2 regions of the Exiguobacterium sp. UBA3968 genome follow, and region 1 is predicted to be linked to the other one. Evidence: riboswitches for the same ligand, from Rfam matches in the RefSeq annotation. Region 1 holds a riboswitch; the other holds the start of a gene.
What was found. A riboswitch is a leader RNA that binds a small molecule or an ion and turns the genes downstream of it on or off. The one in region 1 is predicted to bind S-adenosylmethionine.

Region 2: it holds a riboswitch for S-adenosylmethionine, as region 1 does, so the genes downstream of both, metK (methionine adenosyltransferase) here and B3S86_RS13615 (amino acid permease) in region 1, are expected to answer to the same signal.

What each region holds. Positions count from the first base shown of each region.
Region 1 is NZ_DGCW01000007.1:169,463-175,249, forward strand. Features, by position in the region: gene B3S86_RS13605 (MarR family winged helix-turn-helix transcriptional regulator) at 63-485, shown strand; gene mmuM (homocysteine S-methyltransferase) at 556-1,488, opposite strand; gene B3S86_RS13615 (amino acid permease) at 1,463-2,866, opposite strand; SAM riboswitch class I at 2,944-3,045, opposite strand; gene B3S86_RS13620 (polysaccharide pyruvyl transferase family protein) at 3,154-4,674, opposite strand; gene B3S86_RS13625 (ketopantoate reductase family protein) at 4,879-5,787, opposite strand, start outside.
Region 2 is NZ_DGCW01000005.1:1,636,246-1,642,032, forward strand. Features, by position in the region: gene B3S86_RS10210 (class I SAM-dependent methyltransferase) at 1-127, shown strand, start outside; gene B3S86_RS10215 (serine aminopeptidase domain-containing protein) at 178-882, opposite strand; gene B3S86_RS10220 (GNAT family N-acetyltransferase) at 961-1,449, opposite strand; gene metK (methionine adenosyltransferase) at 1,587-2,795, opposite strand; SAM riboswitch class I at 2,924-3,050, opposite strand; gene pckA (phosphoenolpyruvate carboxykinase (ATP)) at 3,285-4,853, shown strand; gene B3S86_RS10235 (EAL and HDOD domain-containing protein) at 4,880-5,787, opposite strand, start outside.

The DNA.
Region 1 (5,787 bases):
GCTTATCCACATTGGGTAATCATGAGGGACAGAGAGACTTTTTTTGAAAGGGGAGATACCCGATGTCTCAACAATCACTCGAAACCATTGAACTCGAGTTAGCGATCCTGATCCGGCGCTTAACGACGGCGACGGCAGACAATCGTAATTTGGACCGTGCTTCTTATCTCTTACTGCGACAATTAGCGGATTCCGGCAACGTCGGTGTTAAAACACTTGCCCGTGAACTTCAGCTCGATGTCTCGACCGTCAGTCGCCAAGCAGCGGCACTCGATCAGAAGCAACTCGTTGAAAAAGTAAAAGATCCGACAGATGGGCGAGCCTTCTTCTATCATATTACAGATAAAGGACAACAAGAACTCACCATCTACCGAACCGCACGTCTCGCGAGCATCGAACGTCTACTGACAGACTGGCCAGCGGATGATGCAGAAGATTTCGGACGCCTATTGCAACAATTCAATCGCGCCTTGCGCGAACGGTAATGGAATCACACCATTAAAAAAACGGACACGAAATCAATCGATTTCGTGTCCGTTTTTTCGTCATCATTCATCACGTATGAGAAACCTGGCAAACCGAACGAATTTGCGCGATATGTTCCGGTGAAGTTCTACAACAACCGCCAATCAATCGTGCTCCAGCTTCATACCATGTCTTTGCGATGGCTTGGAACGACGTGCACTGATTCGTACCCGACCACGTCTTTGCGACCGGATCATAGACTTCACCGGAGTTCGGATAGACGATGATTGGAACACTCGTCAACGTCTTAACGTGACGGATGAAGTCGGTCGCGTAGGATGCTGGAAAACAATTTGCACCGATTGCTGCAAGTTGCGGATGCTGTCCGATTGTCTCGATGCATATCGCAAGCGGTGTTCCCTCACTGATGTGCGTCGCATCTTGAAGCGAGAACGTCAGCCAAGCAGATACTTCCAGGAACGCTTCGAGAATCCCGAACAACACGACAGCTTCCTCAAGCGACGGAATCGTCTCGAATGCCAGCAGATCAGCCCCCGCTTCAATCAAGGCTTCGATGCGCGGTCTGTGGAAGGCTTCTAGCACATCTGCTGACACACCATAATGACCGCGATACTCAGAACCATCTGCTAAGTAGGCACCATAAGGACCAACTGATCCCGCAATCAATGCGGCACTCTTTCCGCTACGCGTCCGTGCATCTTGCGCTAAGGTAACCGTTTGTCGAATTAACGCTTGTGCTTCCTCGGTCGTGATGTGACGTTGCTTGAATCCTTCGATACTTGCTTGATAGCTTGAGGTGATCGCAACATCGGCGCCCACTTCAAAGTAATCGTGATGGACACGCTCAATCTGTTCCGGTGCTTCGATTAAGAGGCGTGCTGACCAGAGTGGATCGTTCAGGTCGAATCCCTTTTGTTCGAGTTCAGTCGCAAGCGCACCATCTAAAATTAGGAAAGGAACTTCCTGTAATCGTTGATCAACTGGATTTTTGATTCGGGACATCTTCAACACTCCGTTTCTGAGAAGAATTCGTGAACGCATGAACGACATAACAGATCACGATGAATGGGATACCGCAATACAAGGCGACTCGTTGCGTCGGATCAAATCCGATACCAATCAGGGAAATCAAACAGACGACGAAAGCGGCGATCGGTACCAATGGAAAGAGTGGTGTACGATAGACCAATTCGTCGACCGTATGCCCTTCGCGGAGGAATTGTTTCCGGAAGCGATACTGCGCAACGCTGATACTCATCCAGACGACGACGACAGCAAGGCCGGAAATCGAGACGAGCGCAATATAGACACTTCCTGCTGCATAGATGCTAGACAGCAAAGCAAGTCCTCCGCCAAGCATGCTGAACAATACAGCTCGAAGTGGAACCCCACTGGGCGTCACCTGGGCGAAGAAGCGCGGAATCATGCGTTCGTTCGCAAGCGACCAAAGCATCCGGGAGGCAGCGTAAAGCCCAGAGTTCGCTGCCGACAAGATCGCTGTCAGAATGACGAAGTTCATCACGTCTGCCGCATACGGAATTCCGATTCGTTCGAACACCGCAACGAACGGACTTTCGAGCACGCCCTTCCCTTCCGTTGGCAATAAGACGGCTAATACGATGATCGTACCGACGAAAAAGAGGACGAGTCGCAAAATCGTTGTTCGGATCGCAAGCGGAATCGTCCGCTTCGGATCGACCGCTTCACCCGCTGCGACGCCGATCAATTCCGTTCCTGAGTAAGCAAAGTTCACAGCAAGCATCGTCATGAAGATCGCAAATGCTCCATTTGGAAACAATCCTCCTTCCGTTAAGGAAGAAAAGAATGGTGCTGGGCTACCATCTTGTAATGGGATGAAGCCAACGATGGCTCCCGCACCAAGTAAAATGAAAGCAATGATCGTTACGACCTTAATGGCGGAGAACCAAAACTCGACTTCAGCAAATACGCGGACCTTCAAGACGTTGATACCAAGGATCATCGCAGCGAATAATGCACTGAACACCCAGACTGGAATCGACGGGAACCAACGTTGCATTAAAATGCCTGCTGCCGTGAATTCTGAACCAAGGGCGACCGTCCACGTCAGCCAGTAGAGCCAGGCCACCGTATAACCGGTACCGGGTCCGATATACTTCGTTGCGTACTTATGGAATGATCCGGTTTCCGGCATGTGTACAGCGAGTTCGCCAAGACTTAGCATGACTAAGTAGACGACGACGGCTCCGATCAAATACGACAAAATCGTTCCGACACGTCCCGCTTGTTCCAACGTATAACCTGTACTTAAAAATAATCCTGTTCCAATGACGCCTCCTAACGACAGCATGATCAGATGACGTGATTCCATCTTGCGTCGAAAAGCTCCGCTCGTTTTCATGAATCCATTTCCTCCTCGTTCCACCTATTTCAAACAAAAAACGCATCCTCACGGATGCGTCGGTCGACAATTCGGAAATCTTATCGATCGGGTGCAACACCCGCAGGAATTAGCACAGTATCTTTCGACCTGTTGCTGAGGTTTCATAGGGCCAGTCCCTCCACCTCTCTGGATAAGTATGTAATTGTTCCTAACCCTATCAAGTCTTTTCCGAATTGTCAACGCAATTCAGAATACTCCTACCAAAAAACATTCCGTATCGTAATGATCCGGAATGTTAGAACGTTTTATTTTTTAGCAAATAAATCCGCTGTTTTTAAGGCTGCCCGAACCGCTTTCCGGTTCAATGTTCCTTGCTGATGCTTCATTTTCTTCGTTTGAGCAGCCAGTTGTGCTTTGAGCGCCGCAATTTCTTGATCTTTTTGAGTCGTCGTTGTCTGTTTCTGCAATGCTTTGATTTTCTTATCTTTTTCGGCCAATTGCGCTTTTGCCTGTTTTTGCGCATCCGCGATTTTTTTATCTTTTTCGGCTAATTTCTCTTTTGCCTTTATTTGTGTATCTGCGATTTTTTTCACTTGTTCTGGGAAGAAGCGTTCGAAACGAGCTACTGCTTCTTCGAGACTCACGCCAGAAATCGGTTGAACCGGTGGAAGTAGTTCCGCTTGCGCCATTTGACGGTCAAACGGTACATTCTCAGGATAGTTCGTCTCTTGATAAATGTGTTCAAGATCATTCACGTTCAAGAAATCAACGAAGTTGTCGAAGTTACGTGCTTGAACACGTACTGGACTTTGGAAATCAGCATTGGCTACGACGTCGGATAATTGTGTATCCGCTTTGATGTCGTTCGCCCAAATATGCGTCAACTGATGATAATCCGTTAGTTCGCGCATTCGTGCATCCTTTGGAATGAGGATACTCGGCGTACCCGCAAGCGTTGCTGTGATATTTCCATGCAAGCGCGCACCAAAACTGAGGTCTGCCTGCCCGATGAAATCGAACCATGTTTGTGCGTTCAAGAAGAAACGAACACGATCGTTCATGTAAGCAGGATCCGACATCTTCACCGGATAGTTCGTCACGGACAAATCTGCGATCGGATGCGTTCCTGTATACGTCAATTTCAGTTCCTTCATCCATTGGGGAATGAAGTAATGATTCGGATACTCTTCCATTCCGCGCGTAATGAAATCAAGAACATTTTGTGGTGCTAAACGTGACGAGTTGACCGTAATCATCGACTCGGGCGTAATGTTCGTTTCACGAATATGTAAGTCGCGACCAAACGCGTACATCGAAGGACATCCGATGACACGATGATCAATGCCTTCGCGAAAACCAAGACGCGTCAAGTATTTCGACGTGATTTCCCCACGAAGACCAAGCATGCTTGAGCGCTCGAGAACGGCACTGACGAATGCTTTAACATCTTCATCGAACGGGAATCCACCATCTAAGTCTGGTTCAAACGGTGCACGTAATCCTACACCAATGACGACGACTGGAATTTTTAATTTCTTGATAAGGCGGGTGTACTTCCGCAACGTCGGTACGAATTCTTTTCGGAATGCGTCCGCTAACGGAATGACATAAAGATCAAAGTTGGCATTGATTTCGTCCGCCCGTTCTTCATCGTAATAGTAATAGTCCGGTGTAATCGTCGTACCTTCTGTCATCAACGTCCGAAAGATACTGTATTGATAAATGAGATTTCCAACGTTTCCTCCAATGGAATTATGTTTCATCAAATAAGGAGCATCGAACTGTTCGAATGGTGTCATACCTGCACGAATAATAATACGTTTCATAATGGATAAACTTCCCCTCTCGTCTGCTTCATTCGTCCTTGCAAGAAAAAATGCGGAAAAATATATTATCACTTTTTTTCAATCTCATTAACAATAGATGAATTTTATTTCGGAAGTCAACGATTCCTAGGGGAAACAGGTCTTTCGTCATCAAAACGAAACATTTGTACTACTCCATTATTTTTCTAAAATAGAAAAATGTAACTATTTAATCGTTCCAAGATACATGCGTAAGTTTGCTTCGACTAATTTTAAAGCTCTGAACCGTTCTGTCGAAGTAGGTTTTAACAAGGCGCTGAAAAAATGTTCCACTTCGACTGGCTGACCTTTTTCCATATCGCGCAACATCGACGATTTCATCGTATCTTCCATCGCATGCATCTGCTTCAATAGCACCGTTTCTGTATCGTCATTGAAGACCGCGCCCTGTTCTTCCATCGCCTGTTTCGCTTCGTTCATGACGTCTACAATCATCTGACGCCCGACAGCTTCTTCCCGAATCGAACCAATCGCTGAACGAAATAGCGTCGTCACACCCGCAAATGTCGAAATGAAAAGATACTTTTGCCACATGTCATCCATGATATGCATCGAGTACGCCATCGGTGCCTTCGCTTTCGCAAAACGTGTTGCGATCTCCTGCAAACGAGCTGTTGGTTTGCCGGTTCGTGAGCCAAACAACAGTCGATGTGACGGACTCGTCTGTAAAATGCGTCCTTCTGCATCAAGCGTCGATTCAATGAAGCAAAGACCGCCCAGTACACGCTCTTCTCCGAAGACTTCTGTTAACCGACGAATATGTTGCATGCCATTCAATAAAGGAATGATATACGTCTCGTTCGAAACGAATGGCGTAAGATCCTTTAAGACATCATCTAAGTGATAGGCTTTCGTCGAAAGCAAAACGACATCAAATACGTGATCCGGTCGCATGTCTCGTGTCACTAACTGAGGCGTGATCGTGATATCGCCATGAGGACTAGTGATCTGTAGACCTGTTTTTTGTAATTGTTCATATCGCTTCGGACGGACGAGAAAGGTCACCTGTTCACCTTGCTCAGCAAGACGGCCCCCGAAATAACCTCCGACTGCTCCTGCACCTACAACTAAAAT
Region 2 (5,787 bases), on a different contig from region 1:
ACGCGATGCTGTCCTAGATTACGTCACAGCCCTTGATCAGCAAGGTTATGCCGTTCTTCAGTACCGCTTCTTGAATCAACAGAATCATCCACCGTTCATCATCGCGATCGAGAAAAAAGTGCGCTGACAGTAGAAATAAAGAAGTGATGGCTTCCGCTATGGAAACCATCACTTCTTTCATTCTTCGACTAATTTAAAAAACAACAATAATTTTTCCGCAAACCGTGTATTCAACCGTTCAAAGCTGAAATGCGGGAAACCGTGTAGACGTTGTAAGTAAATCTGATCGCCACCCATTTTCCGACATACTTCGAGTGTCAGTTTGACGTCTGCGAACTGATCGTCTGGTGCATAAAAACAAGCCAAGTTTACACGAGGCAGTTTTTTTCGTTCCTCGTCATGTACGACGATCTCTTCTTCGATTTCCCGGTACTGCGCATACGTCAGTTCACCGATGCGAACGGTATCTTCCGTACTTTGACCAAACGGCAACGTACCGAGTGGCGCATCGGGACGGAAACGATCAAACGCACTCGCGAAGACTTGTTTGACACCTCCGAGTTGTTTCGACGGATGCCAATCAAACAATGGTGAAACGAACGCAAGACTTGCGACTGGTAGTTCATATTCTTGCAACAGACGATTGACGACGAGTGCCCCCATGCTACAGGCGATGATATGAATCGGTAGCTTTCGTTTTCCTGCTTCGCGTAATGCTTCTTTTAACAGTTGACCGTGCTCTTCAAACGAAATGCGACGTGGTGCGTCGACGAGTAGCACTTCATACTCTCTTTCGAGTACTCGAATCAAAGCTTCACTCGGACGGGCACGCAGTTGTAACGGATAGACTAATACGATGATTCCTGTTGGTTGTTCAACCACAAACTCACCTCTTCACTTCATACTTCCTTTTCACGATACCTTATTTCAAACGCAAACGAAACCGTCCCGAGACGGATTTCACGAGGCAACATGGCGAAGACGAACGACTGATTCCGCTTGCCCAAACACTTCTTCCGTCATCTCACTAAGTTCTTCAAAACCAAATGAGGTCAGGAATTGACGCGCTTTATAGTTACGTGCTTCCACGTAGACTTCGAGTGGGACGGCTCCTTGTCGTTCGAGTTCACGAATCAGACGTCTTCCGATTCCGTTTTGCTGATATTCCGGCAAGACGTAAAGCCGAATGATCTCCCATGTTCCTTCGACATCAACAGCATGAATGAAACCGACGATTTCCTCGTCGATGATTCCGACATAAAAATACTCTCCCCGTGCTTCTTCCGCCGTCCGGATCGCACGAACGACTTCTTCTTGCGGATACGCCTCCTGCACGAAATGCGCTTTCGAACGTTCGGAATAGATTTCTTCATACGTATCCAACCAAGATGTGATAGCAATGTCATGAATACGTCCTGCATCAGCTGGAATAGCTTCGCGTATTTCCATAATCGGAACCCCCCTTTATACTCATACAAATCGACTCATGTACTTTTACCCTTTTCTAGAAAAAACATTCGTTTCCTGCAAAGTTCCGCGGAAACAAAAAAGCCCGAAAACCCACGTAGGATTTCCGGACTTTTTGATTATGCGAAACGTTTTGCTTGTTCTTCAAGAACTGCTGCTTTATCTGTTTGCTCCCATGGAAGCTCAACATCTGTACGACCGAAGTGACCGTATGCAGCTGTTTGACGATAGATCGGACGACGGAGATCAAGCATGTTGATGATTCCAGCCGGACGAAGATCGAAGTTTTCAGCAACCAATTCGACGAGTTGTGCTTCAGGAAGTTTTCCTGTGCCGAATGTATCAACTGCGATTGATACAGGGTGCGCGACACCGATTGCGTACGCAAGTTGAACTTCTGCTTTGTCTGCAAGACCTGCAGCAACGAGGTTCTTCGCGACGTAACGTGCTGCGTATGCAGCTGAACGGTCGACTTTTGTTGGATCTTTACCTGAGAATGCTCCACCGCCGTGGCGTGCGTATCCACCATACGTATCAACGATGATCTTACGACCAGTCAATCCAGCATCTCCTTGTGGTCCGCCAATGACGAAACGACCAGTTGGGTTGATGAAGAATTTCGTTGCTGCGTCGATGTATTCAGCCGGGATGACCGGTGTGATGACGTGTTCTTTCAAATCAGCTTGGATTTGCTCAAGCGTAACTTCTTCCGCATGTTGTGTCGAGATGACGATCGTATCGACACGAACCGGCTCGTTGTTCTCGTTGTATTCGACCGTGACTTGTGTTTTTCCGTCCGGACGAAGGTAGTCGAGTTGACCGTTTTTACGCACTTCTGCCAAACGGCGTGCGAGACGGTGCGAAAGCGAAATTGGAAGTGGCATGAGTTCTGGTGTTTCTTTCGTTGCGTAACCGAACATAAGACCTTGGTCTCCTGCACCGATTGCATCGATTTCTGCATCAGACATGCTACCTTCACGTGCTTCAAGCGCTTGGTCGACACCAAGAGCGATATCTGCTGATTGCTCATCGATCGATGTCAATACAGCACATGTATCCGCATCGAAACCGTATTTCGCGCGTGTGTAGCCGATTTCACGAATCGTTTCACGAACGACTTTTGGAATGTCGACGTAAGTGGATGTCGTGATCTCACCTGCAACGAGAACGAGACCTGTTGTAACAGAAGTTTCTGCCGCAACACGTGCGTTTGGATCCGCTGCAAGAATCGCATCGAGGATTGAATCCGAAATTTGGTCACAGATTTTATCTGGATGACCTTCAGTGACTGACTCCGACGTGAATAGTCGGCGATTAAGGTTTGTCATGTATGACCCTCCCAAAAAAGAATTTGACGGTGTACTCATTTCCCCTAGTTGAGTGGGACGGTAAAATGAAAAAAACCTTTCCAAGTCCAAAAAATGGTCAGGGAAAGGTTGTGCGTTCTTCCTTTACCCTCTTATCGTTCGAAGTGTTTACTTCGCTTCAGGAGAGCACCTTTTCCCTCATTAATATATGAATTAATGTAGGACGGTTGCCGGGTTTCTTCGGGCCTTGTTCCCTCCACCTGCTCAGAATAAGAGTATCCGTTACGAATTACATGATATAAAGTTGTACCTACTCTGTCAAGCAAGGTTTCAAATTCTAGTCGAAACTTTTTAAAAGAGATGTTAAACTATTAATGCTGAAAGCGTTTCCAGATAAATAGAAATCAGCACCAGAAAATGATTGCGCTCCCTTTAGTATGTCATATATAATGAATGTGTCATACTAAATGCAGTGAGCCAAAACCAACGTAGGGGAAAGGTGGGGTCAGGATGCCGATGACGGTCCTGAATATCGAAGAACTACTCAAGAAAGAGCATGTGTTCAAACAACTATCTGTTGCTGAACTTGTCGAACATGCGATTCGAAACGAAGAAGGTGTCCTTGCTGAGAACGGCGCACTATCTGTAGAAACGGGGAAATTTACAGGTCGTTCACCAAAAGATAAGTTCATCGTCCGTGATTCTTCCTGCGAGTCTCACATTGATTGGGGTCATGTTAACCAACCGATGGATGGAGACAAATTTGAACAATTGTTACAAAAGGTTCTTCGTTACATGAACGAGGCCGATCAGCTCTACTACACAGAAGCTGCTGCTGGGGCAGATACGCACTTCACCCTTCCGGTTCGTGTGCTCACACAATACGCTTGGCATAACCTGTTTGCCAAACAACTCTTTTTACGCGAGTATCCTGAAGTGGCTGCCTTCGAACCGTTCACGGTCGTCTACGCGCCACATTTCAAAGCAGATCCTACCGTTGACGGAACGAATTCCGAGACATTCATCGCCATGTCGTTCGAACACCGGATCGTCTTGATCGGCGGAACCGAATATGCGGGCGAAATCAAAAAATCGATCTTTTCTGTCATGAACTACCTCTTACCACAAGAAAATGTCCTTTCGATGCACTGTTCAGCAAACGTCGGACACGAAGGCGACGTCGCCTTGTTCTTCGGTCTATCCGGTACTGGTAAGACCACCCTGTCAGCAGACGATAGCCGTCAATTGATCGGTGACGATGAGCATGGTTGGTCGCATGACGGCGTCTTCAACATTGAAGGTGGATGTTATGCGAAGACGGTCAATCTGTCACGCGAAAAAGAACCGCAAATTTTTGATGCGATCCGTTTCGGAACTGTCCTTGAAAACGTCGTGCTCGATGAATCTCGTCATCCTGATTATGATGACACATCGTTGACAGAAAATACACGTGCTGCTTATCCGATCACAGCGATCGATAACATCGCTGTTCCATCACGGGCTGGTCATCCGAAGACGATTGTCTTCTTGACGGCTGATGCGTATGGCGTCTTGCCTCCGATCAGTAAATTGACGAAAGAACAAGCGATGTATCATTTCCTATCAGGTTATACATCAAAACTTGCTGGAACAGAGCGTGGTATCACGGAACCGGAAGCAACGTTCTCGACATGCTTCGGTTCACCATTTCTTCCACTGATACCTGAAAAGTATGCGACGATGCTCGGAGAACTGATTGATCGTCACGGTGTGACCGTTTATCTCGTCAACACAGGCTGGACAGGCGGTGCTTACGGGACAGGTAGTCGAATGAAGCTATCGTATACACGGACGATGGTCAACGCTGCCGTCAACGGAACACTTGCAGCGATTCCAACAGAAGAGCACCCAATCTTCGGACTTCATATGCCACTTGAAGTTCCTGGTGTTCCAAGTGAATTACTCAATCCGGTACGCGTCTGGTCAAATCCTGACGAATACAACACACAAGCGCGTTCGCTTGCTGAGAAATTCCAACATAATTTCCTTCGTTTCGAAAGTGCGACGGATGCGATCAAGTCAGCAGGTCCATGTCTATAAAAAAAAGAGCCTCAGGGCTCTTTTTTTTATAGAATGGCATCTGTCTCTTCTTGAAGATGCATCTCTTTTTGCATAAGCCACTCCTGACTTTCCGTAAGTAACGCATATGCTCGCGGAAGTGATACACCTAACCGTTGACTGAGCAATTCGAACTGTTCGAAATCACCGCGATCTGCGCTGATCGCAAGCACTAGACAATCCCGGAACGGATGGTCTTTTCCTTGGAGGACAATCTTCAAGGAATCCTCGATTGGCAATTGATCGATGATGTCGTCAATATCAACGGACAATAACGCATCGATATGCGATAACAAGCCGATCATATAGGCACTCTCTTGTTGCAGCGTCCTTGTTTCTGTTGCAAACAACTCACAGAGCTTTGCGCAATGTAAGGAAGATCGCAGCAACTCATTCGACCATTCATAAGGACTTGCGAGCTTCATTTCACGTAAGACAATCAACGAAATCCAGCTTTTAAGTTGAGCGAAGCCAAGTAGTGAGATCGCTTGACGAACGGAACTAACTGTATTGCGTAATCCCACTCCCGGAGAATTGATTAGTTGTAATACCTGGATGCTGATATACGGATTGGCTTCGATTTCATCAATGACTTCATCGTACTTCTCATCCGTATCAAGCCACTTCAGCATCTTTAACAACACCGGCAATTGTGGTGGAACAGCTTTCCCTTTCATCAGCATCGGTTTAGCATAAAAATAGCCTTGGAACCAGTCATACCCCATATCAAGACAACGTGTATGATCCTCGTGCGTCTCGACACGTTCAGCAAGCATCTTAATATGAGGATAATTACGTCGAACGATATGCAAAATGGCACTTTGCTCGCGAGGGGAAATTGCCTCGATGTCGATTTTAATTAAATCGATCAACGCAAACAATTCCGCTCCGTGCTGTCGAAGTAAATCTGTCACAA